DNA from 4 places in the Actinoplanes sp. NPDC051861 genome. Region 4 is predicted to be linked to each of the others. Evidence: riboswitches for the same ligand, from Rfam matches in the RefSeq annotation. Region 4 holds a riboswitch; each other region holds the start of a gene.

Region 1 (6,943 bases), on a different contig from region 4:
ACGACCATCAGGAGCAGGACGTTCAGGATGCCGAGGGGCCAGTTGAGGATGTGCTGTCGTACCAGCAGCCACACGTTGACCAGGCCGGTCGCGAAGCCGAGCACCTCCGCCCACGAGGTCGGTACACCGAACGCGACCACCGCCGGGCTGTTCAACCAATCGATCACGGCCACAGCATGGCAGTCAGATCGGCAGTAGGCGGTGTCCCGCCATCTCCAGTTCGCCGTCGTGGACGGTGACGGGGGTGTTCAGCCCGGAGTCGTCGTGCAGCAGCACCGACCCGCCGTCGACCCGGTACGTGCCGCGGGCCTGGCGACGGCGGCCCGCGACCTCGCCGGCGTAGGTGCCGTCGCGGCGCAGCTGCAGGCGGACGACTCCGTCGGCGCTGCGCCAGGCGCCCACCACCGCGGCGTCGGTGACCACACGGGGCCGGCCGGTGACCGGGCAGGTGCCGACGTCCGTCGCGCCGCCCATGGCGATGGCGAGCAGCGAGGCTGCGTCGAGAACGGTCGTGTCCAGCACGTTGGCGTCAACACGGGTGTCACCGAGGATCATGGTGGCCGGCTCCGGGGGTGGGATCGGGGTCAGCCCTCTCCTTCGGCCCCCGCGTCGCGCGGCGGAGCGAATCCTCGGTTGCTATTCGGTGGTGGCCGCCTTCAGCGCCGCCGTGACGGCCGCGGTCAGCCGCACCAGGTCGTCGTCGCCGAGCGGCTGCCGTGCCACCGCCAACCGCCAGTACAGCGGGCCGAGGATCAGGTCGACGGCGAGGTCCGGGTCGGTGCCCTCGGGCAGCTCGCCCCGGGCCACGGCCTGGCCGACCAGCTTGTCCCCGACCGCCTGCTGGTGAGTCCGCAGCGCTCGCTGCAGGGTCTCGGCGATCTGCGGGTTACGGGCCGCCTCGGCCATCAGATCGGGGATGATCTGGGACGCGATCCGGTGCTGGAGCGCCTTGCTCACGATCATCATGAGCAGCGCGAGGTCGCCGGCGAAGCTGCCGGTGTCGGGAAGCGGTACCTTCCGCTCCGCCACGTCGGAGATGATCTCCATGACCATCTCCAGCTTGTTGCTCCATCGGCGGTAGATCGCGGTCTTGCCGACCCCCGCGCGGCGGGCCACCGCCTCGATGGACAATCGGCCGTAGCCGACCTCCGCCAACTCGTTCATGACCGCGTTGCGGATCGCCACGGTGATGTCGCCTCGGAGCACTGCCGCTCCGGCAGGTGCGCGCTTTACTGTCGCCACACTGTTCACTATAGCGCTACGACGTAACGGTTGCGTTCCGCCGTTTGGTCAAGTACCGTCAACAGCCACGTCGATACGAACCCGTTTCATCGGCGTCGGCGGGTGCCTGTCATGCTGCTAGCTGTGTTCTCGCGCAAGCCGACCGAGCCCGCCGCCTCCTTCGGGCCGACTAGATCGGAGCACCACCCCATGCCAGAGACGGCGGTCGCCGAGGCCGGCACCGGGCTCTCCCCCAAGGAGCTGGCCCGCAAGCACGGCCTGAGCGCTTCAGGACGTCTGCCGAGCCTCGCCGAGTACTCACGCCAGCTGTGGTCGTACCGGCACTTCATCCAGGCACACGCGAGCGCGAAGACGTCCTCGGCCCTGGGCACGACGAAGCTCGGCACGCTCTGGCAGGTCCTGACACCGATCATCAACGCCGCCGTCTACTACGTGATCTTCGGCGTGATCCTGGGCGGCCGGGACGGTGTGTCGAACTTCATCGCGTACCTCTGTGCCGGTGTGTTCGTCTTCCAGTTCACCCAGTCGATCGTGCAGAACGGCATCAACGCGATCACCGGCAACCTCGGGCTGATCCGCGCCCTGCACTTCCCGCGGGCCAGCCTGCCGCTGTCGGTCGCCCTCGTGGAGATCCGCAACTTCGTGGTGGCGCTGTTCGTCCTGATGGGCATCGTGCTGATCACCGGCGAGCCGATCACCCTGGAGTGGCTGCTCGTCCTTCCGGTGCTGCTCCTGCACTCGATCTTCAACACCGGCCTCGCGCTGGCCGCCGCCAAGTTCGGCGCCAAGGTCCGCGACGTCAAGCAGCTGATCCCGTTCATCATGCGGTTCTGGATGTACGGCTCGGCCGTGCTCTACCCGGTGCAGCTGTTCGCCGAGCACGCCTCCGGCTGGGTGCTCGCCGTCATCGAGGCGAACCCGCTGCTCATCTTCATCGAGCTGATGCGCCACTCGCTGATGGAGGACGTGGAGCTGGCCGGCCCGCCGGCGCTGCTCTGGACCCAGGCCGTGATCTGGACGGTCGTGGTCGGCATCGGTGGGTACGTGTACTTCTGGCGCGGAGAGAAGGGCTACGGCCGTGGCTGACAACGAGCGGATCCCGACCGTCATCGCGGACAACGCCCACATCATCTACAAGGTGCACAGCTCGGCCTCGCCGGGCAGCGGCAGCCCGCTGGCGAGCTTGAAGCGGATGGTGACCGGCACCAAGGCGGCCAACGTCCGTGAGGTGCACGCGGTCAAGGGCGTGAGCTTCGTGGCGTACCGGGGTGAGGCGATCGGCCTGATCGGCAGCAACGGCTCCGGGAAGTCGACGCTGCTGCGCGCCGTCGCCGGCCTGCTGCCGGTGGCCAAGGGCAAGATCTACGCCTCCGGCCAGCCGTCCCTGCTCGGCGTGAACGCCGCCCTGATGAACGAGCTGCCCGGCGAGCGCAACGTCGAGCTGGGCTGCCTGGCGATGGGCATGTCGCCGCAGGAGGTCAAGGAGAAGAAGGACGGGATCATCGACTTCTCCGGCATCAACGAGCGGGGCGACTTCTCCTCGCTGCCGATGCGGACGTACTCGTCCGGCATGGCCGCCCGGCTCCGCTTCTCCATCGCCGCCGCCAAGCAGCACGACGTCCTGCTCATCGACGAGGCCCTGGCCACCGGAGACGCCAAGTTCCGCCGCCGCAGCGAGGCGCGGGTGCGCGAGCTGCGCGCCGAGGCGGGCACGGTGTTCCTGGTCAGCCACAGCGAGCAGTCGATCCGCGACACCTGCGACCGGGCCATCTGGCTGGAGTCCGGGCTGATCCGGGCGGACGGGCCCACCGACGAGGTGATGCGGGAGTACGAGGCCTACATGCGTAAGTAGGCCCCGCACCCCCGCCGCGTCAGTCGACCGAGAGATGCACGTGGTTGGTGTGGTCGCTGGACGGATCGCCACCCGCCCCGCTGTACGACTTCCAGCCACTGCTCGGCAGCCAGATCCGCCGATACCAGATGACGTAGAGCACGCTCAGCTCGTCGGCGTTGTTGATGAAGTAGTTCGCCAGGTTGTTGCCGTACGTCTTGTCCGCGCCGGTGGCGTCACCGCCGAACGTGCCCTTCTCGGCCGAGAAGTCACAGGCGCGGCCCTTCGGATGCTCACCGCTGTTCTGCTCGCGGAAGCAACGCGTGAAGCGGGTGAACCCGTCCGACTGCGCCTGCTTCAGCGCGTGCAGGGTGCGCGGCGTGAGGCAGCCACTCGTGGTCGGGTCCGACTCGGTGCACCCGTTGCCGGAGCCGCTGGGCGCCGGGTCGGCCGAGGCGCTGCCGCCGCCGTCGCTCGACGAGCTGGCGTCCTGGCCCTGGTTCGCCTTCTTCAGCGCGGTCTCGGCCTGCGCCTTGCGCTTGGCCATCACGTTGACCTGCTTCTGCTGGTCGCGGATGGTGGCCTCGATCGCGAGCTTGGCGCGCTGCTGCTTCTCGCGGGTGGTCTTCAGATCGGCGATCGCCGCGTTCTGCTGCGCCGCCACGGTTGCCAGCGTCTCGGCGCGGTCCATGAAGCTGTCGGCCGAGCTGGCGGTGACGAGTGCGGACATCGCGCCGAGCCGGCCCGAGGTGTAGGCCTGCTGAGCGATCTCGTCCAGGACGTCCTGCTGCGGACCGATCTGCGAGTCGAGACGCTTGAGCTCGGCGGTCAGCGCCGCCTGCTGCTCCTTGGACTTCTTGAGAGCCGCCTTGGCCTTGATGAAACCGCTGGAGGCGTCCTCGAGTTGTTCGATGAGGGACTTGGAACCACCCTCGCCGTCGTCGCCGGAGTCGCCCGGCGCGGCGAGGAGACGGGGGGCCGCGGTGGCCGGCGACGTGGTGACGGCCAGCCCGCACACGGCGACGAGCAGCGCCATCACCGCTGCTAATCGCCGCGCAGTCTGATCCTGCACAGGCATTTCCTTCCGTCGGCCGCCGACCGAGTTAGCTGACGGGTTCGGGACGAAGGAAATCCCTACCGCAAACGCGGATTCACCCCGGAGGAAAAGGTGGTTCCCCGGCTCGCCGCAAGGGCGATTAGGCGGCGGTCCCCGGGTGGGAACCGGCTCCGACCATACCCACTACATCGACAGATCGACAGTTCTCGTACGCACCGCGATTGGCCAGATACGGCACGTGACGCGATTACGGAAAGTCGTTGCCTCGTAACACTTTTCGCAGCTCAGCGGGACCTGATGCTCGGCGATATCTCGGGTAAACTCCAGTCCGGTCCTGCCAGGACGGCACCGCCCCCGAGTTGCCGGCAGGCCGCCGCCCAATCGTCGAAAGGCGAGCCGGGGAACCAGGTCACTGGGGTGTATCCGCAGTTTGCGGTAGGGATTGCTTCCGTCCCGAACCCGTCAGCTAACTCGGTCGGCGGTGACAAGGAAGGAACTGTTGATGACCGCTAGTCCCCGCCGGTGGCTGAATCTTGCCCTGGCGCCGCTCGTGGCCACCGCGCTCTTTGTGGCCCCGGCCACAACGGCCACCGCGGCGCCGGGTGGTAATTCGCCGACCGCCGAGGAGGAGGGCGACGCCGATCTGTCGACCGTGATGGAGGCGACCAACAGGCGCTTCGTCAACGCGAAGGCAGCCGTCTCCACATCACGGAAGAACCAGCAGAAGTTCACCGCCGACATCAAGGCCGCGGAGATCCGGCGCGACGCGCTGGTCCCCGAGGTGAACTCGATCGCCGCCCAGCAGTATCAGACCGGCAACCTGAGTGCCATCGGCTTCCTGCTGAACGCCGACTCGTCGAACGACTTCATGAGCAAGGCGATCTCCCTGGAGGAGATCAACAAGCTCCACGACGAGAAGCTGCACGAGCTGAACACGGCGATCAAGGAGATCAGCGACAAGAAGGCCGCTCTCGACGCCGAGCTCAAGAACGAGCAGCAGCAGCTGACCGTCCTGCAGAAGCAGAAGAAGGCCGCTGAGAACCAGCTCGACCTGGTCGGCGGCGGCACCGGCATCAACAAGACCATCACCAAGGGCCTCGTCGACGCCACGTCCAAGACCGCGGCGCCGGCACCGCGCAACTCCAGCGGCGGCTTCTCGTCCGAGGGCTGCACGGAGAAGGACGAGACCACCAGCGGCTGTGTGACCAAGCGCACGCTGCACATGTACAAGGAAGTCCGGAAAGCCGGCTTCAAGCGCTTCGTCGGGTGCCACCGCAACGGCGGTCCCTTCGAGCACCCCAAGGGCCGGGCCTGTGACTGGTCCCTGCAGAAGAGCGGGTTCTCGTCGGCGCACAACGACGACATGATGCGGTACGGCAACGACCTGACCGCGTTCCTGGTGCGTAACGCCGACCGCCTCGGCATCTACTACGTCATCTGGTACAAGCAGATCTGGTTCCCCGCCACCGGCGAGTGGCACTCGTACTCGGGTGCCAGCGACCACACCGACCACGTGCACGTCTCGATGCTCTAGCGGACCTCAGCAAAACGCTCGGCCGGGATTCCCGGCCGAGCGTTTTGCGTTAGCGGCCCTGCAACCTTCCGTGTGGAGTTCGGCCCCGCTCCGCACCCGAACTCCACACAACGAGCAGTTGCTTTGGGCGTCTGTCAGTGCACCGCGCGGCGCACCGGCGCACGGCCGGCCGGCTGCGACGGCGCGGGACCGACCGGCATCCCCGGCGGGATCGCCATCGTCACCGGGCGGACCTGGGTCACCTCGATCTCCTTGCCGTGGTGCAGCAGGGTCAGCCGGGCCGACCCGCCGCCGTTGCGCAGCGAGTACGTGACCTCCTCGGAGGTCACGTTGACCCGCAGCCGCAGGCCACGCCAGAGCAGCGAGAAGTCCAGGTTGTTGATCCGGCTGGGCAGACGCGGCGCGAAGCTGAGCTGTCCGTTGAAGTCACGCATGCCACCGAGGCCGGCGACGAGCGCGATCCAGGAGCCGGCCAGCGACGCCACGTGCACGCCGTCCCGCGCGTTGCGGTGCAGGTCGTGCAGGTCCATCAGGGCGGCCTCGCCCAGGTAGTCGTGCGCGAGCTCCAGGTGCCCGGTCTCGGCCGCCAGAACGGCCTGGATGCAGGCCGAGAGCGACGAGTCGCGTACGGTCCGCGCGTCGTAGTAGGCGAAGTTGCGCGCCTTCTCCTCGGGCGTGAACGCGTCACCGCGGATGTACATCGCCATCACCAGGTCGGCCTGCTTGACCACCTGCTTGCGGTACAGGTCGAAGTACGGGAAGTTCAGCAGCAGCGGGTAGCCCTCCGGCGGAGTGTTCTCGAAGTCCCACTCCTGCAGCCGGGTGAAGCCCTCACACTGCTGGTGCACCCCGAGCTCCTTGTCGTACGGGATGTGCACCGCGGCCGCCGCGTCCCGCCAGGAGGCCGCCTCCTCGTCGTCGACGCCGAACCGCCGGGCCAGATCCGGATGACGCTGGCAGGCGTCGACCGCGGTCATCAGGTTCTGCTGGGCCATCAGGTTGGTGTAGATGTTGTCGTTGACCACGGCCGTGTACTCGTCCGGGCCGGTGACACCGTCGATGTGGAAGCGCCCGTGCCGGTCGTGGTGCCCCAGCGAGCGCCACAGCCGCGCGGTCTCCACCAGCAGCTCCAGGCCGACCTCACGCTCGAAGTCGTAGTCGCCGGTGGCCTGCACGTACCGGCGGACCGCGTCGGCGATGTCGGCACCGATGTGGAAGCCCGCCGTGCCCGCCGGCCAGTAGCCGGAGCACTCCTGGCCGCGGATGGTCCGCCACGGGA
Region 2 (6,943 bases), on a different contig from region 4:
GCGGCGAACTCGTGCTGATCACGGATGCGGAGGACGCCCCGTTGTCGGCGGTGGCGACCACCCGGATCGTCATCGGGTCCGACACGGCCTCCTATGCGAACTCGCCCACCTCGGTGGTGCTGGCACTGCACCTGCTCGCGACGCTCACCATCGCCAGTTCGAAAGGGGCGGGCCGCCGGCTGCGCGACCGGGACGCCCTCGCTCGCGAACTGGGTCTCTACACGGAAGAACAATGAGGATCTCAACGGTGGAGCTGCGCCGGGTCCGGCTGCCGCTCGTGCATCAGTTCCGGACCAGCTCGCACGCCAAGCGGGAGCTGGAGCACATTCTCGTGACGCTGACCGCCTCGGACGGGACGGTCGGCTGGGGGGAGATCGCTTCGCCGTCGGGGCCGTTCTACTCGGCGGAGACGGTGGAGAGTTGCTGGGCGGTGTCGCGGTCGTTCCTGGCGCCGCTCGTGCTGGGAGTGTCGTGGGAGCATCCGTCGGAGCTGGCCTCGGCGATGGCGAGGGTGCGGGGCAATCATTTCGCGCGGGCCGGGTTCGACATGGCTGCCTGGGCGATGTGGTCCTCGGACAACAGCTTGCCGCTCGCGTCGGCGCTCGGCGGGACCCGGTCGCGCGTGGCGGCGGGGGTCTCGCTCGGGATCGAGCCGGCGATCGACGATTTGCTGGAGCAGGTGGACGCTCGGGTCAGCGAGGGGTACAAACGGGTCAAACTCAAGATCGCCCCGGGTTGGGACGTCGAGCCGGTCCGTGCCGTTCGGGCCGCCTTCCCCGCCGTGACGCTGCACGTGGACGCCAACGGCATCTACGACATTTCGGAAAAATCGGTCTTTGGGGTGCTTGATCGGCTTGGGCTGACGATGATCGAGCAGCCGTTCGCTCCCCGAGAGCTGGTGGCCCACGCGACCCTGCAGGCTCGCCTGGAAACCCCGCTCTGCCTGGACGAGTCGATCGAGGACATCGGCGATCTGCGGACGGCGCTGCACCTCGGGGCCGGCCGCGTCATCAACATCAAGGTGTCCCGGATGGGCGGCCTCACCCACGCGGTCCGCGCCCACGATCTCGCCCGCGACGCGGGTGTGCCTGTCTGGTGCGGGGGCATGCACGAGTTCGGCGTCGGCCGCGCGGCGAACGTCGCGCTGAGCTCCCTCCCCGGCTTCACGCTGCCCTCCGACGTGTCCGGTTCTGACAAGTACTACGCCCGCGACATCACGACCCGTCCGATCGTCTGCACCGACGGCTTCGTCGCGGTCCCGACGACTGCCGGCCTCGGCTGGGAGCCCGATGTGGACTTCCTGTCCGAACACGTCACCGATCAGGTATCCATCGTCACCTGATCCGCCTTTTTCCGGCCGTCCGTTCATCCCCTCCCAGGTCACGCCTTCCGTGACGACACCCGGTTGACCCCTTTTCCGGAATGCCCGCCATTCCAGGGCGCGAACAAGATCAAATCGGGCAAATACCGTGAAGAACGTCACTATCACGGGTGTAAAACTTGGCTTTCCGCGCCGTGACGTGGTTACCGTCGGCCGGTCCCGCGTTGGCGGGCACTGTGGACGGTCCGCCGAGTCCTGCCGCCGTCCACAGACTCGAATCTCAGGCAGGAGCGGGGGACCCAGGTAATCCGGCGCGTCACGCGAACGCGCCTCGGGGTGAAGCCGCAGAGCATTTTCGACCTGGCCCTCGCCACGGTCGAGGAGCTCCTGAAGACGGCCGGGCCACTCTGTCCGAACCCGACAGCTCACCTCGTAGGCGTGGAGGATCTCCCATGTCTCGATTCGGTAGACGAACGCGCCTTGCCCTCGGTCTGGTGACCGCGGGTGTGACCGGAGCCGGCATCCTGCTCGGCCCCGCCACCCCGGCGTCAGCGGCCCGGCAGGTCAACTGGGACGTGCTCGCCAAGTGCGAGTCCGGCGGCAGATGGCACATCAACACCGGAAACGGGTACTACGGCGGCCTGCAGTTCAGCCGCGGCACGTGGAAGGCGAACGGCGGCGGCAAATACGCGCCGACCGCCGACCGGGCCACCAAGGGCGAGCAGATCAAAATCGCCGAGAAACTGTACGCGAAGCGCGGCCTCAAACCATGGCCCGTGTGCGGCAGGAAGGCCGGGGTCTACAAGAAGGCCACCAAGGCCAAGAAGAAGGTCGCCGTCAAAGCGGTCGGCGGAAAGACCTACGTGATCCGGTCGGGTGACACACTCGCCTCGATCGCCCGGAAGTTCAAGGTCGCGGGCGGCTGGCGCACCCTCTACCGGCTGAACAAGTCCACCCTCGACAGCCCCAGCCTGATCTTCCCGGGTCAGCGCATCCGCCTGCGCTGACCGCACCACCCGATCGCCGGCGCTCCCACCGGCCCGCACTCAGGCCGGTTCGCGGCGCTGGGCACCGGTCTGAGCGCCGGCCGGTTCGACCGCACGACGACGCCGGCCTCCGGAATGGATGCCGGGGTCACGACGCCATGCCCGCCGATGACGCCGGGCATGGCGTCACCAGCAGAGCGCTCCCTGGCACGCGCCGCCCGGCACCCAGCGGGCGGTATTCGACACGCAGCGGGCGGCGCGCGGCACTCAGCGGGCGGTATTCGACACGCAGCGGGCGGCGCGCGGCACTCAGCGGGCGGCACCCAGCGGGCGGCGGGCGGCGCGGGGTTCGGTTACAGGTATCCCGTGAGGTAGGTGAGTGACGCAGCCAGATCGGCGCTCTCGCCGTGTGGGCGGTGCAGCTCGTCGGCGTAGATGGCGATGTCGGCCAGGACCCACCACAGCCGGAAGAAGGCCAGACCGTCGCCGGAGATCTCGCGGCCGGTAAGTGACGTGTAGTGGCCGAGGACGGCGTCGTCGTCGCCGGCCGGCTGGAGGCCGAGCATCGACGCGAAGCCGCCGGTGAGCATCCAGAGGTCGCGTTCGGGTGGTGCGATCCGGGCGGTGTCCCAGTCGATCAGCAGCGGGCCGCCGGCGGTGCGCAGAAGGTTCCCGGGGTGGGGCTCGCCGTGCGTGAGGACCCAGTCGCCCCGGTCGCGAACGTGCGCCGCGAGCGTGTCGAATTCGGCCAGCCACCCGTGGATCCGGTCGGCGTGGCCGGCCAGGACACGCCGCGCGGGCTCGGCGTAGGGACCGGTGCTCCACACCTCACCCGTGTCCCGCAGAACTTCGTTGAGGCGGTCCCGCCCGGGGAGCCGCAGGTCCAGGTGCGGCGCCGGTGCGGTGGTGACGCCGTGCAGGGCGGCGAGCAGCTCGATGGTCCGGTGCCGATCGTCGGGCGCGTGCGGGACGAAATCGCCGGCGGTGCCTTCGGTGAAGGGAAAGACGCTTATTGCGTACGTTGGAAAGAGCCGCCGCAGAATCTCCCCGCCGGACCCGCGCACGGGGGCGAGGACGAAGTCGAGCCCGGATTCGCGCAGCGTGACCGCCGTCAGCAGGGAGCGGCGCAGATCGTCGAGGGAACCGGGACTGTCCGCCTTGACGAACCACCTCGCACCGCCGCTGTCGCGCACCGACCAGCAGTGACTGCCCGCGCCGACCGGCAGGAAGTCGACGCTCGTGGCCTCGATGTCCCAGCCGGCGCGCAGCGTCGCGATCAGATCGGATTCGGTCAGGTCGGGAGGCGGTTCACGCATGCTCGTGAAGCCAGTCGAGTGCCGGTACGGCCTGGCCCGCCAGCACCGAGACGTGGCCCTCGCCCGGGATGATCCGCAGCTCGGCGTCGCGGATCTGACCGGCCAGCCAGATGCTGTGCGAACTCGGCACCACCAGGTCGTCGGCACCGTGCACCAGCAGGACCGGCGCGGCGATCGTCGCCGGGTCGAAACCCCACGGGCCGGCGTTGGCCAGGTCGTCGTCGATCAGCGGCGCGGGACCGTTCGCCATCGCGGGTTCGACGACGCTGCCGAACCAGCCCCACTCGCCGTCGAGGGCGGCCCAGTCGGCGGGTGTGAAATCCGGCCCGCTGTCGCCGGGTGCCTCCGGCTCGTCAGCGGGTGTCTCCGGCCCGGCGGTGGGTGCCTTCGGCCCGGCGGCGGTAGCCTCCGGCCCGGCGGCGTTGGATGCCCGGCCCACGCCGGCGTGGGCCTCTTTGGCCTCGCGGCCGGCGGCGGCCGCACCCAGGGAGGCACGGCTGGCGGGGCCCATCCCGGCGAACCAGTCGAGGCTCGTCGCGGTGAGCGGGGCCAGGCCGGAGATGCTGACGGCCGCGGTGACCCGGTCCGGGAGCAGCGCGGCGCAGGCCAGGGAGTGCGGCCCGCCGCTGGAGTGGCCGAGCACCGCGAACCGCTTCACGCCCAGGGCATCGGCGACGGCCGTGGCGAGCGCGGCGGCGGACGCCATGTCGCGGCCGGGCAGCGGTGACGAGCCGCCGTAACCGGGGCGGTCGTAGGACACGAAGCGGATGCCGAGGCGGGCCGCCGCGGCGAACAGCGGGCGGGGCGGTGAGCCGAGATTCGGCGTTCCGTGATGCCACATCACCACCCGGTCGCCGTCTCCCCAGGAGTAGGCGTGCAGGGTGCGGCCGTCCGGCGTACGCAGATCGGTCTCGGTAATCACCGAACTCACTATTGTCGGCCCGGAAGTTCTTTGCGACCCCACTCCACGGATCCGGCCACCGGAAGCGTTACGAGGGGCGGAAGGGAGCGCCCGGTGACTTTCGAGGAGTTTCTGTCCGCGCGGCTGGCGGCTCTGCTGCGCTATGCCACCGTTCTGGCCTGCGACCCGCACCTCGGCGAGGACATCGTGCAGGAGGTGATGGCGCGGGCGCAGCCACGCTGGACGCGGATCGGCGCCGCGCCGTCACCGGAGGCGTACGTGAAACGCATGATCATCAACGAGCTGGCGTCGTGGCGGCGGCGCCGGGCCTCGTCGGTGGTGCCGCTGTCGATGGCGGCCCTCGACGCGGTCACCGAGCCCGAGGCGGATCCCGGTCCGGCCGTCGACGAACGGGACGCGATGATCCGCAGGCTCGCCGGGCTGCCGGTCAAGCAGCGGATCGTGCTGGCGCTGCGCTTCTACGAAGGGTGCAGCGACGCGGAGATCGCCGGGCTGATCGGATGCCGCGAGGTGACGGTCCGCAGCCACGCGGCGAGAGCCCTGGCGACCCTCCGCAAAGGCGTGCCCACCACCACCCGGATCGGAGGCTGACCGTGGTCGACGACAAGATCTTTGAAGCGTACGAGCGGCTCGCGGCGATGGCACCCGCGCCGGACGGACTCGAGGAGCGGATCGCCGCACGGGCCCGGGCGCACCGTCAGCGGCGGCTGTTGCTGGCCAGTGGAGTCGCCACCGCTGCGGTTGCGGTCGGCGTACCCCTGGCTCTTCGTGATCGGCGCAGTGAGCCGGCGCCGCTGCAGACGACCCCGCCCCCCGCTCAGCCGGTGCAGGTCCTGGCGCCACTGATGTTCACACCGTCGTGGTTCCCGGCGGGGGTGACCGAGCAGTATCGGTCGGCCACCTTCGCCACCGCGACCGGGCCGCTGATGACGATGACGCCCGGCGCGCTGCAGGGGAGCGAGCGGTACTGGCTGCCGCCCGGGGTGCGATACGTGCCGGGGGAGCCGGAACCCGTGGGGGTGCGGATCGCCGTGAGCCCGCGGCCCCGGCTGGACTCCGGTGACCGGATAACCGTCGCCGGCTACCCGGCGAGGCTGCGCCGAGGGGAGACCGTCGCGGTGGAGTGGCGGCCGTGGCACGCCTCCTTCCCCTACGTGATGGTGTCGGTGCGCGGGCTGCCCGACGCCGAGGCCGTCACGCTGCGGATCGCGCGAAGTGTCATGTACACGAGCGCGATGATGACCGTCACGATGCGCTCACCAGCGGTGCCCGCGTCGATCGGCGAGCTGACGACGGCGGCGGTCTGCCCGGCGGCCTCCGGGTGGTACCAGTCGCTGACGCACGTCTCGAAGGACGGCCGCACGTCGCTGGAGATCGTGGGGCAGACAGCGGCGCCGCCCGACGGCGTGCGATTCCTCGTCACGCGGCCGGACGGCGTCAACCTGTACATACGGGACTCGGCACAGCCCGAGGCGCGGCGGATGCTGGAGAGCGTCGAGCTCAGCGAGCCGGACCTGACCTGGGTCGGTGATCGCTAGACCAGTTCGGACAGAGCCTTGTCGAAGATCTCGTGGTGGCGCGCGACGTCGGCGGCCGAGGTCTCCGGGCACATCAGCGCCATGTTGTGGAACGGGGTGAGCAGCACGCCGCGGTTCGCCAGGTAGACGTGCAGGAAGTCCTCGAGTTCGGCGTCCGCGTTCGCCGCCGATTCGGTGCCGTTGCGCGGGGCGGGGCTGACGAACCGGTACTCGACGCGAGCGCCCAGCCGGCTCACGGACCACGGGAGCCCGTACCCTTCAATGATCTTGCTGATGCCATCCGCGAACGTCGACGCTGTCTCGATCATCGCGCCGAACGCGGCCTCGGTGAGAACCTCCTCCAGCGTGGCGCGCGTCGCGGCCATCGACACCGGGTTGCCGGCGAGCGTTCCGCCCACGCCACCCATGTCCACCAGGTCCAGATCATTTCTTGCGCTGAGTGCGCCCACCAGGTCTTCGCTCAAACCGTACGCGCCGACGGGCACACCTCCGCCGATGGCCTTGCCGATCGTCACGACGTCCGGCCGCAGATCCCAGAACGCGGTGGCCCCGCCCGGACCGGCCGAGAACGTGTGCGTCTCGTCGTTGATCAGATAGGTCCCGTACCGGCGGGTCAGCTCGCGTACGCCCTTGAGGTAGCCGTCCTCGGGCAGCACGATGCCGATGTTGGTGAGCGCCGGCTCCATCAGCACCGCCGCCACGTCACCGTGTGCCAGCTCCCGCTCCAGGCCGGCCAGGTCGTTGAACTCGGCGACCCGGCTCGTCATCGTGACGTCCACCGGGGCGCCGACGTTGCCCTCCCGGCTCTGACCGCGCCCGTCCGGCCCGACCACGATCAGCGACTCGTCCACCGAACCGTG
Region 3 (6,943 bases), on a different contig from region 4:
CGGACCGGTACCGGGAAGCTCGACCGGCAGGTCGATCGGCCCGGTGCTGCGCGACCTCGCGGCGAGCTCGCGCTTGACGATCCTGTCCTCCAGTGATTGATAACTCATCACCACAAGACGCCCCTTGGGCGCCAACGCGTCCAAAGCATGCGGAACCGCTTGCTCGAGGACCTCGAGCTCGCCGTTCACCTCAATGCGTAGTGCCTGAAAGGTTCTTTTTGCGGGATTTCCACCCGTTCGGCGCGCGGCGGCTGGTATGGCGTCCTTCACCAGTTCGGCGAGACGGGCCGTCGACGTGATCCGGCCCTTGGCCCGCTCCCGCACGATCGACGACACGATCCGGGGCGCGAACTTCTCCTCGCCGTACTGCCGGAGGATCCGCACCAGCTCCCCCGGCTCGTACGTGTTGACGATCTCCTCGGCGGTCACACCGCGGGACTGGTCCATCCGCATGTCCAGTGGTGCGTCCTGCGCGTACGCGAACCCACGATCCGCCTCGTCCAACTGCAACGACGAGACCCCGAGGTCGAACAGTCCGCTGTGGATCACCGGGATGCCGAGTTCGCCGAGCACCCGCGGCAGTTCGTGGTAGACCGCGTGCACCAGATGCGTCCGGCCCTCGAACCGGGCCAGCCGGCGCGAAGCGTGCTCCAGAGCCTCGGTGTCGCGGTCGAGTCCGATCAGGATCACGTCAGGGTGCCGCTCGAGCACCGCCTCGGCGTGCCCGCCCAGTCCCAGCGTGAAGTCGACGTGAACGGCGCCCGGCAGGTCGAGGGCGGGACCGAGCAGCTCGAGGCAACGCTCGAGCAGCACCGGAACGTGTACGCCCCGCGGCTCCCCCATGTCGACCCCCATAGCACTACCCGCTCGCGTATCACCCGGTTGTTCACTTGCCGTTCCGGCCCGGCCGCCCATCCGTACCGCCAGATCCCCATCCGCTCATGTCCCGCGCCGGGCTGAACCGGCCCCGGACACGCGCCTGGCGCCGGGGAAGAGGCGCCAGGAGCGGGAGCGGCTGGAGATCTCGCAGTACGGCGGCAGTGGCGTCCGGGCCGCTGCGGCGGCCCACCGAGGTGCCACGCCCTACAGTCCGCCGGGCAGCACCCCCTCCTCGATGTCGGCGAAGTCTTCCTCGCTCGCCGAGAGGTAGTCGTCCCAGGATTGCTTGTCCCAGATCTCGACCCGGGTGCTCGCTCCGATCACGACCAGGTCGCGGCCGAGGCTCGCATAGTCTCTGAGGTGCGCCGGGATGGTCACGCGTCCCTGCTTGTCGGGCACCTCGTCGTGCGCGCTGGCGAAGAACACCCGGCTGTAAGCCCGAGCGGCCTTGTTGGTCACCGGCGCCTCACGCAACTGACCGGCGATGCGCTGGAACTCCGGCATCGGGAACACGTAGAGACAGCGCTCCTGCCCTTTGGTGATCACGACACCTCCCGCCAGCTCATCACGGAACTTCGCCGGAAGGATCAGCCGGCCCTTTTCGTCCAGGCGCGGGGTGTGTGTGCCGAGGAACATCGGCCCAACCCCCCTTGCCGCGGCACCGGCTCCTTCGCGGGGAAGTCGGTCCGCCTGTCAACTCGGGCCGGCAGGCTTCGGTTGAGTTCCTCGGTCCTGCCACTGCGCACCACTTTACTCCACTTCCCTCCACCTGCAACCCGAAAGCGTCGGCTCGCGAGCCGTTTTCGCGGACGAAACCCCAGTTCACAGGCGGTGGAGCGGAATGGAGCCGCAGACCATGATCGACCTGGTCCGGTTTCCGACATCGGGCACACCAGGTGGGAAAACTCCCCCATTTCCGACCCTCCCACGCCCCCGACCCCCCTCCGACCCCCCGCCGTGGAGGAAAGTGGAGCACCCCGGTGGAGGAAAGTGGTGCCCTCCGGTGGACGAAAGCGGCTGCCCGCCGGGGAGGAAATCAGGGGTCCGGGAGAGAAATCAGGGTCCGGGAGAGAAGGCGGCCGGCCAAAGTGGCACACGCCACCCGCGGCAGTAGACAGTCCAACCAGGATCGCGTGTGGAGTTCGGGTGCGGAGCGGGGAGGAAGTTCACACGCAAGGAACGCGTGTGGAGTTCGGGTGCGGAGCGGGGGCGAAGTCCACACATCGCGGGGTGAGGGTGAGCCGGCGGGTCTGCCCGGCGGGCGCGGCAGGGGGCGGGACCGGTGATGGGCTCGCGGTGTGGGGGCGGTACGCGTAGTCGCTTCTGCCGGCCGTCGTGCACGTAGCGTAGAAAGAATTAGAGGGTGACCCACCGCGTGCCGGACGTGAAAAACGCCTGTGGGGCGTGACCCGAACCGGAATCACACCCCACAGGCGTATGCCTTACTTATTAAGGCTGTTGCGATGCCACCACACCGCGCACCTTACTTACTGCGGTCCACTACGCGACGAGGCGGCGGACCACGTAGTTCTTGCTCCAGATCTTGTGCTTGCCGACCCGGGCACCGCTGTGCGGCGAGTCGTAGATGTAGCCGTTGCCCGCGTAGATGCCGGCGTGGTAGCCGTAGGACCCGTTGCGGAAGACGATCAGGTCGCCGACCTTCTTGTTGCTCTTGGCGACCGCCTTGCCCTTGCTCTGCTGCGAGTTCGCCTTGTGCGGCAGGGACTTGCCCGCCGCCTTCTTGTAGACGTACTTGGTGAAGCCGGAGCAGTCGAAGCGCTTGGGGCCCGCCGCACCGTACTTGTACAGCGCGCCCTTGTGCTTCTTGGCCTCGGCGAGGATCTTCGCGCCGCTGGCCTTGACGTTCACCTTGGTCTTGCTGGTGATCACCTGGTTGAAGCCGGAGCCGGTGAAGACGGTCCGGGTCCACGTGTTGACCAGCGGCTTGGCGGTCAGGGTGACCGTACCGTTCGCGTTCCGGACGGTGTCGGTGTCCCAGGTCCGCCAGGCGCCGTTGCTCCAGCCCTGGAGGCGGACCGTGCCCTTGGCGATCTGGCCGGTCCGCGGGTCGATGACCTTCGCGGTGACCTTGAGGGTGGAGCCCCACTTCAGGCTCCGGGTGCTGACCGTATTGGACAGCTTGGGCGTGACCTTCACGGCAGCGGCTTCAGTGGTGACAGCGGCGACCGGGGTGGTGCCGGCGGCTGCGGCGGCCGTGGCCGTCATCAGCTGTCCGGCGCAGAGGCAGAGGCCCAGGGAGAGTGCGACAGTGCCGGTGCCGACAGACATGCTGCGGCGGCCCCGGCGCGAACTGTGTTCGCCCACGGTAGAGAGATCCCTCCGGCACGCCTGCGAGGTTAGCTGTCGGGTTCGGGCGGGAAGGTTGCCCGGCCGCCGGAGCGGCTTCACCCCAAGGTCACCCCTGGTGCGCCACGCGAGATGCCGTGGCGCGGGACGGACCGCGAATGGGTCCCCCGTCCCCGCCCCCGAATGCCTTGTCTTTCTTGCGAAACACTGTGTGGTCGCACCGTCCGGAACGGGGCAGGGCTCGGCGTGAACCGGTCCGGTGCGACCGGCGAGCGGATTGCCGCCGGCTCAACCTTGGTACCTGAACGCGGCCTAGATCGTCAGCGTGCTCGGGATCACGCTAAGTAGTTGGCACGCTGGGCGCTGTCCAGTTTGTTACCTCCACGAGACAAATGCCGTGACCAGGCGCTACCGAGCAACTACGCAACGTCCAAGGTTACGGGTGAACCAGAACACATAAATAACTCGCCGTCGCGTCCGAAGTGGCCGGAGCGGGGAAAACACGCTACGCACGTGATCTTGATGGTCTGGCAACGCGACGTAACCTTTGCGTCCGGTACCCTCGCTGGCGTGACGGACGGGAAGATGCCACTCATCGCCAAGGTCGCGACCTCGGTGTCCAAGACCGCGGCAGCGCTCTCCAGGGCCGCCGGGCGCGGCGACGGCTCGGTGATCGGCGGCTGGATCGGCCTCAAGATCGACCCTGACCTGCTGGCGCACCTCTCGTCCGGCCGGGCCGTGGCGCTGGTCTCCGGCACCAACGGCAAGACCACCACCACCCGGCTCACCGCGGCCGCGGTCGGCTACCTCGGACGGGTCGCGACCAACTCCTTCGGTGCGAACATGCCGACCGGGCACACCTCGGCCCTGGCGAAAGAGGGTCACACCCCGTTCGCGGTCCTGGAGGTGGACGAGCACTACCTGGCCCAGGTGATCGACTCCACCAACCCGCGCGTGGTGGCGCTGCTCAACCTCTCCCGCGACCAGCTCGACCGGGCGAAGGAGGTGGCGATGATGGCGCAGCTGTGGAAGGTCGCGCTCGCCGGCCACCCCGACATCCGGGTGGTCGCCAACGCCGACGACCCGATGGTGGTCTGGGCCGCGAGCGCCGCTCAGCAGGTCACCTGGTTCAGCGCCGGCCAGCGCTGGCTGGACGACTCGTTCGTCTGCCCGGAGAGCGGGCACGCGATCGAGCGGGCCAACGGCGACTGGTGGTGCACCGGCTGCCCGCTGCGCCGCCCCCGGCCGCACTGGACGGTCGAGGACGAGGGCGTGATCGATCCGCGCGGCGACTGGCACCTGGTGAAGCTCCAGCTGCCCGGCCGGGTCAACATCGGCAACGCGGCGACCGCGCTCGCCGTCGCCGCCGAGTTCGGGGTTCGCCCGATCGAGGCACTTCCGCGCCTCTCCCAGGTGACATCCATCGCAGGGCGTTACGCCCAGGTGGACCGCGACGGCCGCAACATCCGGCTGCTTCTCGCCAAGAACCCGGCCAGTTGGCTGGAGGCGTTCGACATGGCCGATCAGGCCCCTACGCTGCTGTCCATCAACGCGCGGGACCCTGACGGACTGGACACCTCGTGGCTCTGGGACGTCGATTTCGCGCCGCTGCGCACCCGTCCCATCCTCATCACCGGTGACCGTGCGTATGACTTGGCCGTACGCCTCGAGGTGAACCGGGTGCCGTTCCGGCACGTACTCAGTTTCGACGAGGCGCTGCGCGCCGTGCCGCCCGGCCGCCTCGAAGTGATCGCCAACTACACGGCGTTCCAGGACATCCGAGCGGAGTTGGACCGTGTCAACTGAGGCCCTGCGGATCGTGTGGATCTACCCCGATCTGCTGTCCACCTACGGTGACCGTGGCAACCTGCTCATCCTGGCGCACCGGGCGGCCGCCCGCGGCATCCCGGTGGAGACGTACGAGGTCCGCTCCGACCAGCAGATGCCGACCACAGCGGACATCTACCTGATCGGCGGCGGCGAGGACGGCCCGCAGTCCCTCGCGTCGCAGCGGCTGCTCACCGACGGCGGCCTGCACCGCGCCGTCAACCAGGGCGCGGCGGTGCTGGCGATCTGCGCGGGTTACCAGTTGTTCGGTCACTCGTTCTTCGCCAAGGGAGCGAAAGTCGCCGGGTTGGGCCTGCTCGACATCACCTCGGACCGGGGCGAGACCCGGGCGGTGGGTGAACTGCGCGGCGACATCGACCCCCGGCTCGGCCTGCCGCCGCTCACCGGATTCGAGAACCACGGTGGGCGGACGCATCTCGGCGCGCACGCGGCACCGCTCGCCAGGGTCACGGCCGGCATCGGCAACGACGGCCAGACCGAGGGCGCGTGGGCCGGCAAGATCCTCGGCACCTACTCGCACGGCCCGGCGCTCGCTCGCAACCCAGCGATAGCCGATCTGCTACTGAGATGGTCCACCGGCGCGGATAGGCTTGCGCCCCTGGATGACAGCTGGCCCGACCGGCTGCGAAGCGAGCGACTGGCCGCCGCCGGCGCTGTGTGACCGGCACGACCTGGACCTGAACCGACGACAGTTGGGGCGGTATGCCTGCATGACCGACATCCTGATCGCCCCGCGGGGCGCAACCCCCTCCGCGGACCCTCAGGCCGTTACGCAGACCGCACCGATCGCCTGGAAGCGCCGTCTCGCCCGGTTCGGCACGCTGGCCGCCGTGGTCGGCGTCCTCGCCGTCGCCGCCACCATGCTTCCGCTGCGGGAGATCGGCGACAGCGTCGACAACCTCGGCCCGGGCGCTCCGGCGGCCGTCGCGGTGGTCGGCGGGCTGCTGCTGTCGGTGCTCGTCCCCCGCACCGCGATCACCCTGCTCTGCGGCGTGCTCCTGGGCGCCGCCACCGGCGCGATCGCGGCGCTCGCCGCGGCCATCATCGCCGCCACGGCGACCTACTACGCGGGTCGCTGGGCCGGCCGCGGCGCGCTCAAGGCGCGGGCCGGCAGCCGCCTGGACCGTCTCGACGGCTGGCTGAACCGGCGGGGTCTCTCGGCCGTCCTGCTGGTCCGATTCCTGCCACTGGCACCGTTCGGCCTTGTCGGGTACGCGTACGGAACCACCAGCGTCTGCCGCAAGCGCTACCTGCTCGGCACGACGATCGCCGCCATCCCGTCTACGGTCACCTACGCCGTGATCGGTGCCGCGGTGGCCGCCCCCGGCGAGATGAACGCGATCACCCTCGCACCGGCCGCCATCGGCTTCGCCCTGTCGACGGCGATCGTGCTGCGGTGGCGCTACACGTCCCGCCGCGCCGCCGCTCCCGCTCCCGCTCCCGCTCCCGCTCCCGCTCCCGCTCTCCGCTGAGATCTTGGAGAGTTGCGCCCGTATTTGAGCCCGAACCCTCCAAGATCTCGGCAGACTTGGAGGCGCCGCCGGCGGGAGCGGTCAGTGGAGCAGCGCAGCGTCGGGCGGGGCCGACGGGTCCAGCGCGAACTCCAGGTAAGCCAGCAGATCAGCGCGGCGGCGGAACGGTGAGCGATAGCGCGGCTCTCCCCCGCACCGGATCCGCAGCGCCTCCTCGATGATCCGTTCCCAGCCGGGATAGCTGCGCAGTGCGTACCGGCCGCCCTCGGTCTTCGACGTCACCCGCTCGGTGACCAGCGTGTGCCGCAGGCGGGACACCCCGAGCACGCCCCACGCGACCGCCCACGAGCTCAACCCGGCCGGGCTGAGGCGCACACGGCGCGCCCACGGCCGCCAGTAGGACTCCATGTTCTCCCGGGTCGACGCGGCCAGCGCCG
Region 4 (6,943 bases):
GCCGGAGCCCCAGTCGCCGCCCTGCGCGCCGTAGCGGCGGTAGCCCAGACGGTCCATCAGCTCGGCCCAGGCCCGCGCGACCCGGCCCATGCCCCAGCCGGGGCGGGTGGTGGGCCCGGACAGGCCGAAGCCGGGGATGGCGGGGATCACCAGGTGGAAGTGCGGTGCGAGTTTGCCGATCACGTCGAGGAACTCGACGGTGGAGCCGGGCCAGCCGTGGGTGAGGACGAGCGGCAGGGCATGCGGGTCGGCGTTGCGGACGTGGACGAAATACACCCGGTCGCCGCCGATCTCGGTGACGTACTGCGGGAGGGCGTTGAGCTCGGCCTCGTGGGCGCGCCAGTCGAACGCGGCCCAGCGGGTGGCGAGGGCGCGGACGCGGTCCTGCGGGATGCCGTGGTCCCAGCCGGTGCCGGGGATCTCGCCGGGCCAGCGGGTGCGCGCCAGGCGGGTGGTGAGGTCGTCGAGATCGGCCTGCGGGATGCGGAGCGTGGATTCGTTCATGCGCCTAACGTTAGTGTGCCTAACGTTAGGAAGTCCAATGTTATCCTCGCCACGTGGATCATCTGCACAGCTGGTTGCTCACCCAGGTCGCGGCGCACGCGCATCGGCTGGTCGCGGAGGGGATGGGGGCGGTCGGGGCGAGGGGGTATCACTACCGGCTGCTCAGCTCGCTGATCGAGGAGGGGCCGGCGAGTCAGGCGGCGCTCGGGAGGCGGACCAACATTCACCTCAGTGATCTGGTGGGGGCCCTGAACGAGCTGGAGGATGGAGGCTTTATCACGAGAAATACAGACATATCTGACCGGCGGCGCAACGTGATCACGGTGACGCCGAAAGGACGCGACCGCGCCGACGAGCTCGCTGAGCGGGCAAAAACGGTCCAGGACGACCTGCTGGGACCGTTGAGCCAGGAGGAGCGGGACATCCTGGCGGGACTGCTGCGACGCCTTTTGGACCACCATGCCCCGGCGGCCGCGCATCGGCCTGGACGGCGCGGTGACGCCGCGGGTTCATAGGATCGAGAGCGCGGGGACGCGTACCCCCAAAAACGAAACGGCCGCCACCAAAAACTGGCGGCGACCGTTTTCGCTCAGCTCTAGCCCGGTCGGCGATAGCCGGCGATCGGACCCCGGTCGATCGTCGCCATCCGCACATGGTCTCCCGTGTGCGGAGCGTGCACCACCTTGCCGCCGCCGATGTAGATGGCGACGTGATGCACGTCGGAGTAGTAGAAGACCAGGTCGCCCGGCTTCAACTCGCTCCGGCTGACCGTTTTGGTCGAGCCCCACTGGTCCTTCGTGTAGTGCTCCAGGTGCACGCCGACCGCCGCCCACGCCGCCTGCGTCAGGCCCGAGCAGTCGTAGCTGCCGGGACCGTCGGAGCCGAAGACGTAGGGCAGGCCGATCAGGTCGCACGCCTTCTGGGCCGCGCGACCACCCTTGTCGTTGGTGTACGTAACCGGACAGGGACCGGTACGCAGCGGGCCGTCGTCGACGTTGGACGTGCCGTACGCCTCGATCCGCAGCTTCTGGAGGTCCTTGATCTCGCCCTCGATCGCCTTCTTCTTCGACGCCAGGTCGGTGTCGCGGGTGGCGATCTCGGTCTCGAGCTGGTCCACCTTGGCCTTGTCGGTGGCGTACTTGTCGCGCAGCTTCGCCACCTCGGCGATCGACTGCTCCTGGTTGTAGGCCAGCTGGTCGAGAAGGGTGAGCTTCTCGGTCAGACCGGTCGGGGAACCACTGATCAGCATGGCGTTGAGCACGCTCGGGGGGCCCTGCATGTAGGCGTCGACCGCGAGGCCGCGCACCTCCTTCATGGCCACGTCCACCTGCGCCTGCAGCGGCGCGAGGGTGTTCGCCAGCTGCTTCTGCTGCTTGCGCAGCTTGGTCAGCTTCCCGTGCACGTCGTTGTACTGCTCGATGACGGGTTCGAGCGTGTTCCACTGCTCATCGATCTGCTTCTCGATGGCGGAGGGGGTCGGCTCGGCGTGGGCAACAGCCGGCCCGGTGAGAACGAGCCCGGCAGTGGCCACAAGGCAGGCCAGCCCGCGCAGGAAGCGTTTCACGTTGTTGCGTTGTCCTTTCTTCCTGGTCAGGCCGCCGACCGGGTTAGCTGACGGGTTCGGGTGGGAAGCACACCCGGCCGCTTTCGCACGACTTCACCCCGGAACTACCTGGGTCCCCGGTTCGTCTGTCGACGATTAGGCGGTGGTCCGTCAGATCGGCCGGGATGGACGATGGGGGGCTGCCGGACCGGGGACCACCGTACTCGGATCATGCCGGTGACTGGAAGCGCGGCTTCCATTTCCTACTGCGTGCAGGTTTATGGATACGCCCCGTCACTGAATGGGCCAGGCGTCCAGCGCTTTTCCCAGCCAGGGCACCACGAGGATCACGGTAGGTAGCACGAGCAGCCCGGTTGCGGCGGCGGCCGCGGCGAGGGTCACGGCGGTCGAGTTGCGGTCCGGGCCGGACAGCCGCGCCAGCCTGCGGCGGCGAGATTCACCCTCCGGGTCGGCCGCGACCTCCTCCGCCAGCGGGACAGCGTCGGCAAGCCGGGCCAACGCGGCCCGCAGCGGTGCCGGGCCCGTGCGGCGACGTGCGGCATCGTCCGCCACCATCTCCAGAAGCAGATGTACGGCGTCAAGCGGCTGCCTGCTGCGGAGCGGCCGTGGCACCGCGCGGTAGAAGGCGGTGAACGACTCCATCACCAGCTCGTGCCGGTGGCGCAGGTGGGCGCGCTCGTGCGCGAGGACGGCGTCGACCTGCTCGCGGTCGAGGACGCGAAGGACACCGTCGCTGAGCACGACCCGCGGGGACCGGCCCGGTACGCAGTAGGCCAGGGGCAGCGGGCCGTCGAGGACGCGCACCTCTCCCCCGCCGAGGTCCTCGTGGCGCTCGACCCGGTCGAGCAGGTCCACGAGCATGCGGTGCCGGGCCCGCCGCGCCCGCGCCCGGTAGCTGACCCGGCCGAGCGAGATGAGCAGCCGCGCGACGATCGTGCCGGCGACGGCCAGGGAGAAGCCGAGCGCGGCGGCCGCCTCGGGGTGGCGGGCGCCGGCGGCGCGGGTCAGTTCCTCGGGGGCGGCCAGGACGACGCCCAGGGCACAGAGCACCGCGGTGAGCGTGAGCGCCTGCCAGAGGATCACGGCGGCGACCGGTGCGCGGTCCGGCCAGCGGGCGTTGGCCAGGGCGCCGGGCACGACCAGGGAGAGGGTGAGCCCGAGCGCGCCGAGCAGGAGGGCGGTCACCGCTCGGCGTTGGTCGCCGCTTCTATCGCGGCTCGCAGGGCCTCGGGGGGTAGCTGGCCGACGAAGTAGGCGAGGGCGGCGTCCCGGTCCGGGGTGGCGGTCAGCGCGTCCATCATCAGCCCCGCGGTCATCTCCTCGCGGGACCGGGCCGGGGCGTACTTGTACGCCTTGTCGGCCTTCTGCTGGACCACGACGCCCTTCTTGGCGAGGCGGTCCAGGACGGTCATCACCGTCGTGTACGCCAAGTCGCGGTCGCGGCTGAGCAGGTCGTGGACCTGCCGGACGGTGAGCGGCTCACCCGCGTCCCAGAGTTTCGTCAGGACCTCGCGTTCGAGGTCGCCCTTCGCCATGTCTCCCATCCTACTTCAAGTTGTCGTACTACACGTCGTAGTATCTACTACGAAGCGTCGTAGGGGGCTGTCATGGATGTGCTTGATTTGACGCGGCTGCAGTTCGCGGTCGTGACGATCTACCACTATCTGTTCGTGCCGGTGTCGATCTCGCTGGCATGCACGGCTGCGGGACTGCACCTGGCCTGGATGCGAACTGGGCGTGCCGCCTTTCTGGACCTGACGCGATTTGTCGGGAAACTGCTGATCGTGACGTTCGCCGTGGGGGTGGTCACCGGGCTGGTGCAGGAGTTCCAGTTCGGGCTCGGGTGGAGCGCTTTTGCCCGATTTTATGGGGATGTATTCGGACCTACGCTGGCCATCGAGGGGATGCTGGCGTTCTTCCTCGAGGCGACGTTCCTGGCGCTCTGGTATTTCGGGTGGGACCGGCTGCCACGGCGTCTGCACGCGGCGACGATCGTCGTGGTGGCGGTGGGGACGTTGCTTTCGGCGTACATCATCCTGGCGGCCAACTCGTTCATGCAGAACCCGGTCGCCTATGCCCTGGACCCGTCCACCGGGCGGGCTCACCTCACCAGCTTCGGGGAGCTGCTGACCAACGAGGTCGTGCTGGCGGCGTTCCCGCACACGATCGGCGGTGCGGCGATGGCCGGTGGCGGCCTGCTCATGGCCATCGGGATCTGGCGAGTGTCCGCTGATCGGACATTTCATGTTTTATCGCGGATCGGTGCCTGGATCATGCTGGTGGGCGGGGCTGTCACCGCCATCAGCGGTGATCACCTCGGGAAGGTGATGACGTCCGTGCAGCCGATGAAGATGGCTGCCGCTGAGGCGTTGTATTCGACCACCACCGGAGCGCCGTTCTCGATCTTCGCCATCGGTGCGCTCGGGCACGATCGGCCGTTCTTCAGCATCGAGATCCCGGGGCTGCTCTCGTTCCTCGGCACAGGGTCGTTCGGCGGGACCGTGCAGGGGATCGACGATCTGCAGGCGCAGTACGTCGCGGCCTACGGGCCGGGCAGCTATGTGCCGATGATTCCGGTGGCGTTCTGGACGTTCCGGCTGATGATCGGGGTCGGCGTGCTGGCGATGGCCCTGGCGGCGTTCCATCTCTGGTCGACCTGGTCACGCCGTCTGGCATTTCTGCCGCGGGTGTTGCAGCCGGGTTCCGGGACTCCTCGCTGGTTGCGGCGATTCGTGGTGGTGGCGCCGCTGTTGCCGGCCGCGGCCAACACGTTCGGTTGGATCTTCACGGAGACCGCTCGGCAGCCGTGGCTCGCTTTCGGGATCTCCAAGGTGGCTGACGGGATCTCGCCCGGGTTGACGTCCGCCGAGGTGGTGGCGTCCCTCGCCGGATTCACGCTGGTCTACGGGTTGCTGGCGGTCGCGTGGGTGCGCCTGGTGCTGCACCTGTCCCGCAAGCCACTGACCCCCGAAGTATCGGATATTTCCGCTTCCGAGCCGGTTCCGTCCTACTAGGAGCTCTGTCATGGTCACCTTCTGGTTCGCGGTGCTGGTCCTCGCATGGGTGCTCTACTTCGTCCTCGAGGGCTTCGACTTCGGCGTCGGCATCCTCGGCCCCCTGCTCGGGCGCGACCCGCACGAACGCGGCGCCGTCATCCGCACCATCGGCCCGTTCTGGGACGGCAACGAGGTCTGGCTGGTCGCCGCGGTCGGCGTCACGTTCGCCGCCTTCCCCGACTGGTACGCCGCCCTGATGTCCGCCCTCTACCTGCCCATGGTCGCGATCCTGCTGCTCCTGGCCGTGCGCGGCGTAGCCCTCGAATTCCGCGGCAAGCACTCGTCCGCGTCGTGGCAGCGCCGCTGTGACCTGCTGCTGTCGGCCAGCTCGGCGGGCATCGTCCTGCTCTGGGGCGCGGTGCTCGGCGTGTTCGTCCACGGGCTCGCTCTGGGCGCGGACGGCGAGGTCACCGGCACCGGTCTCAGCCGCAGCCTCAGTCCTCTGCTCACTCCCGCGGCCGGGCTGGGCGCGCTCGCCGGGCTCCTCGCGGCGATCCTGCTGGGTGCGACGTTCCTCTCCCTGCGCACCACCGGCCCGGTGCGCCACCGGGCACGCGATCTGGCACGCCATGCCAGCACGGGAGGCGCGGTCACCCTTTTACTTCTAGGCATCGGTACGGGTTCCAAGCTCGCTCTCGCCGCAGCCGCCCTGGTCTTCGTGGCCGGTCTGCAGGCTCGGGGAAAGCGAGAGGCTCTGGCGTTCTCCGTCGTGGCCCTGGCGGTGGCCGGAGCGGTGGTGGCGGTCTTCACAGTCCACGGGGACGTGGTACTCGCCAGCACCCTCGACCCGTCGTGGAGCCTGACCCGCTCGTCAGCCGCCGCCGGCCCGGAGGCACTACGCCTGCTCACGATCGCCGGTGTGCTGATCCTGCCGGGGGTGCTGGTCTATCAGGCCTGGTCATACTGGGTGTTTCGCCGCCGCGTCGCCAGCGAACGGGTGCCGTCATGAGAGTGCCCGCCTCCACTTCCTCGGCGCCCGCCCCTGCCAACGCCTCCTCAACCTCTCCCGTTTCCTCCTCCACGCCCTCCGCTCCCTCCACGCCTCCCTCTCCCTCCGCGCCCTCCGCGCCTCCCGCGCCCTCCGCGCTTCCCCCTCCCTCCACGCCTCCCGCGCCCTCCGTGCCTCCCCCTCCCTCCGCGCCCTCCGCTTCCGACGTTTCTTCCTTGTCTTCTGTTTCCTCCGCGTCTCCCCCGGGCGATCTTGGGCGTTCCGGCCGCTCCGGGGCGGCGTTGGCGCCCAAGGTCTCGGGTGGGGCGGCGGGGAAGGCGCGCGCGGCCAGGGGGCCGATCGATCCGCGGTTGTTGCGGCATGCCCGATCGGGTCGTGTGGGGATCGCGCTGCTGGCGGCCGTCGGCGTGGGCCAGGCCGTCGCGACGCTGACCATCGCGGTGGCGCTGTGCGGGATCGTCACCGGGCGCGGCGGCGGGGCGATCGCGCTGCTCGCGGGTGCCTTCGCGGCGCGCGCCGGGCTGGCGTGGACAGAGCAGGTAGCAGCACGAAGGACGGCCGCGAAAGTCACCGACGAGCTGCGGCGCTCCCTGCTCCGGGCCGTCGTCGGGCGGGGTCCGGCGTGGGTGGCGTCCTATGGGGGCGGCCGCCTCACCGCCGTACTCGGAACCGGCCTCGACGCCCTGCGCCCGTGGTTCTCCGGTTATCTGCCGGCGCTGGTCCTAGGAGTGGTCCTGCCACCCCTGGTCGTAGTCGTCATGGCGGTCGTGGACCCCGCCTCGGCGGTGATCGCGGCGTTCACCCTGCCACTGATCCCGCTGCTCGGCGCCCTGATCGGCTGGGCCACGCAGGCACGCGCCCGTCAGCGAT

What was found. A riboswitch is a leader RNA that binds a small molecule or an ion and turns the genes downstream of it on or off. The one in region 4 is predicted to bind cyclic di-AMP.
Region 1: another riboswitch for cyclic di-AMP. It lies ahead of AB0M02_RS42615 (hypothetical protein); the one in region 4 lies ahead of AB0M02_RS35785 (NlpC/P60 family protein).
Region 2: another riboswitch for cyclic di-AMP. It lies ahead of AB0M02_RS25605 (transglycosylase family protein); the one in region 4 lies ahead of AB0M02_RS35785 (NlpC/P60 family protein).
Region 3: another riboswitch for cyclic di-AMP. It lies ahead of AB0M02_RS16255 (NlpC/P60 family protein); the one in region 4 lies ahead of AB0M02_RS35785 (NlpC/P60 family protein).

The regions. Positions count from the first base shown of each region.
Region 1 is NZ_JBFAYE010000029.1:57,134-64,076, reverse strand. It holds gene pnuC (nicotinamide riboside transporter PnuC) at 1-167, opposite strand, end outside; gene AB0M02_RS42635 (Atu4866 domain-containing protein) at 184-555, opposite strand; gene AB0M02_RS42630 (TetR/AcrR family transcriptional regulator) at 637-1,206, opposite strand; gene AB0M02_RS42625 (ABC transporter permease) at 1,432-2,328, shown strand; gene AB0M02_RS42620 (ABC transporter ATP-binding protein) at 2,321-3,094, shown strand; gene AB0M02_RS42615 (hypothetical protein) at 3,114-4,151, opposite strand; cyclic di-AMP (ydaO/yuaA leader) riboswitch at 4,150-4,286, opposite strand; cyclic di-AMP (ydaO/yuaA leader) riboswitch at 4,495-4,628, shown strand; gene AB0M02_RS42610 (hypothetical protein) at 4,633-5,664, shown strand; gene AB0M02_RS42605 (glycoside hydrolase family 65 protein) at 5,799-6,943, opposite strand, start outside.
Region 2 is NZ_JBFAYE010000010.1:135,056-141,998, forward strand. It holds gene AB0M02_RS25595 (SIS domain-containing protein) at 1-236, shown strand, start outside; gene menC (o-succinylbenzoate synthase) at 233-1,342, shown strand; cyclic di-AMP (ydaO/yuaA leader) riboswitch at 1,586-1,770, shown strand; gene AB0M02_RS25605 (transglycosylase family protein) at 1,816-2,328, shown strand; gene AB0M02_RS25610 (aminoglycoside phosphotransferase family protein) at 2,661-3,623, opposite strand; gene AB0M02_RS25615 (alpha/beta hydrolase) at 3,616-4,545, opposite strand; gene AB0M02_RS25620 (SigE family RNA polymerase sigma factor) at 4,639-5,136, shown strand; gene AB0M02_RS25625 (hypothetical protein) at 5,139-6,083, shown strand; gene AB0M02_RS25630 (transaminase) at 6,080-6,943, opposite strand, start outside.
Region 3 is NZ_JBFAYE010000004.1:446,682-453,624, forward strand. It holds gene rsmH (16S rRNA (cytosine(1402)-N(4))-methyltransferase RsmH) at 1-855, opposite strand, end outside; gene mraZ (division/cell wall cluster transcriptional repressor MraZ) at 1,084-1,515, opposite strand; gene AB0M02_RS16255 (NlpC/P60 family protein) at 2,380-3,168, opposite strand; cyclic di-AMP (ydaO/yuaA leader) riboswitch at 3,211-3,390, opposite strand; gene AB0M02_RS16260 (MurT ligase domain-containing protein) at 3,772-4,992, shown strand; gene AB0M02_RS16265 (glutamine amidotransferase) at 4,982-5,695, shown strand; gene AB0M02_RS16270 (VTT domain-containing protein) at 5,745-6,506, shown strand; gene AB0M02_RS16275 (nucleotidyltransferase domain-containing protein) at 6,588-6,943, opposite strand, start outside.
Region 4 is NZ_JBFAYE010000019.1:185,238-192,180, reverse strand. It holds gene AB0M02_RS35795 (epoxide hydrolase family protein) at 1-504, opposite strand, end outside; gene AB0M02_RS35790 (MarR family transcriptional regulator) at 558-1,019, shown strand; gene AB0M02_RS35785 (NlpC/P60 family protein) at 1,100-2,068, opposite strand; cyclic di-AMP (ydaO/yuaA leader) riboswitch at 2,086-2,220, opposite strand; gene AB0M02_RS35780 (M56 family metallopeptidase) at 2,342-3,253, opposite strand; gene AB0M02_RS35775 (BlaI/MecI/CopY family transcriptional regulator) at 3,250-3,603, opposite strand; gene AB0M02_RS35770 (cytochrome ubiquinol oxidase subunit I) at 3,676-5,082, shown strand; gene cydB (cytochrome d ubiquinol oxidase subunit II) at 5,093-6,073, shown strand; gene cydC (thiol reductant ABC exporter subunit CydC) at 6,451-6,943, shown strand, end outside.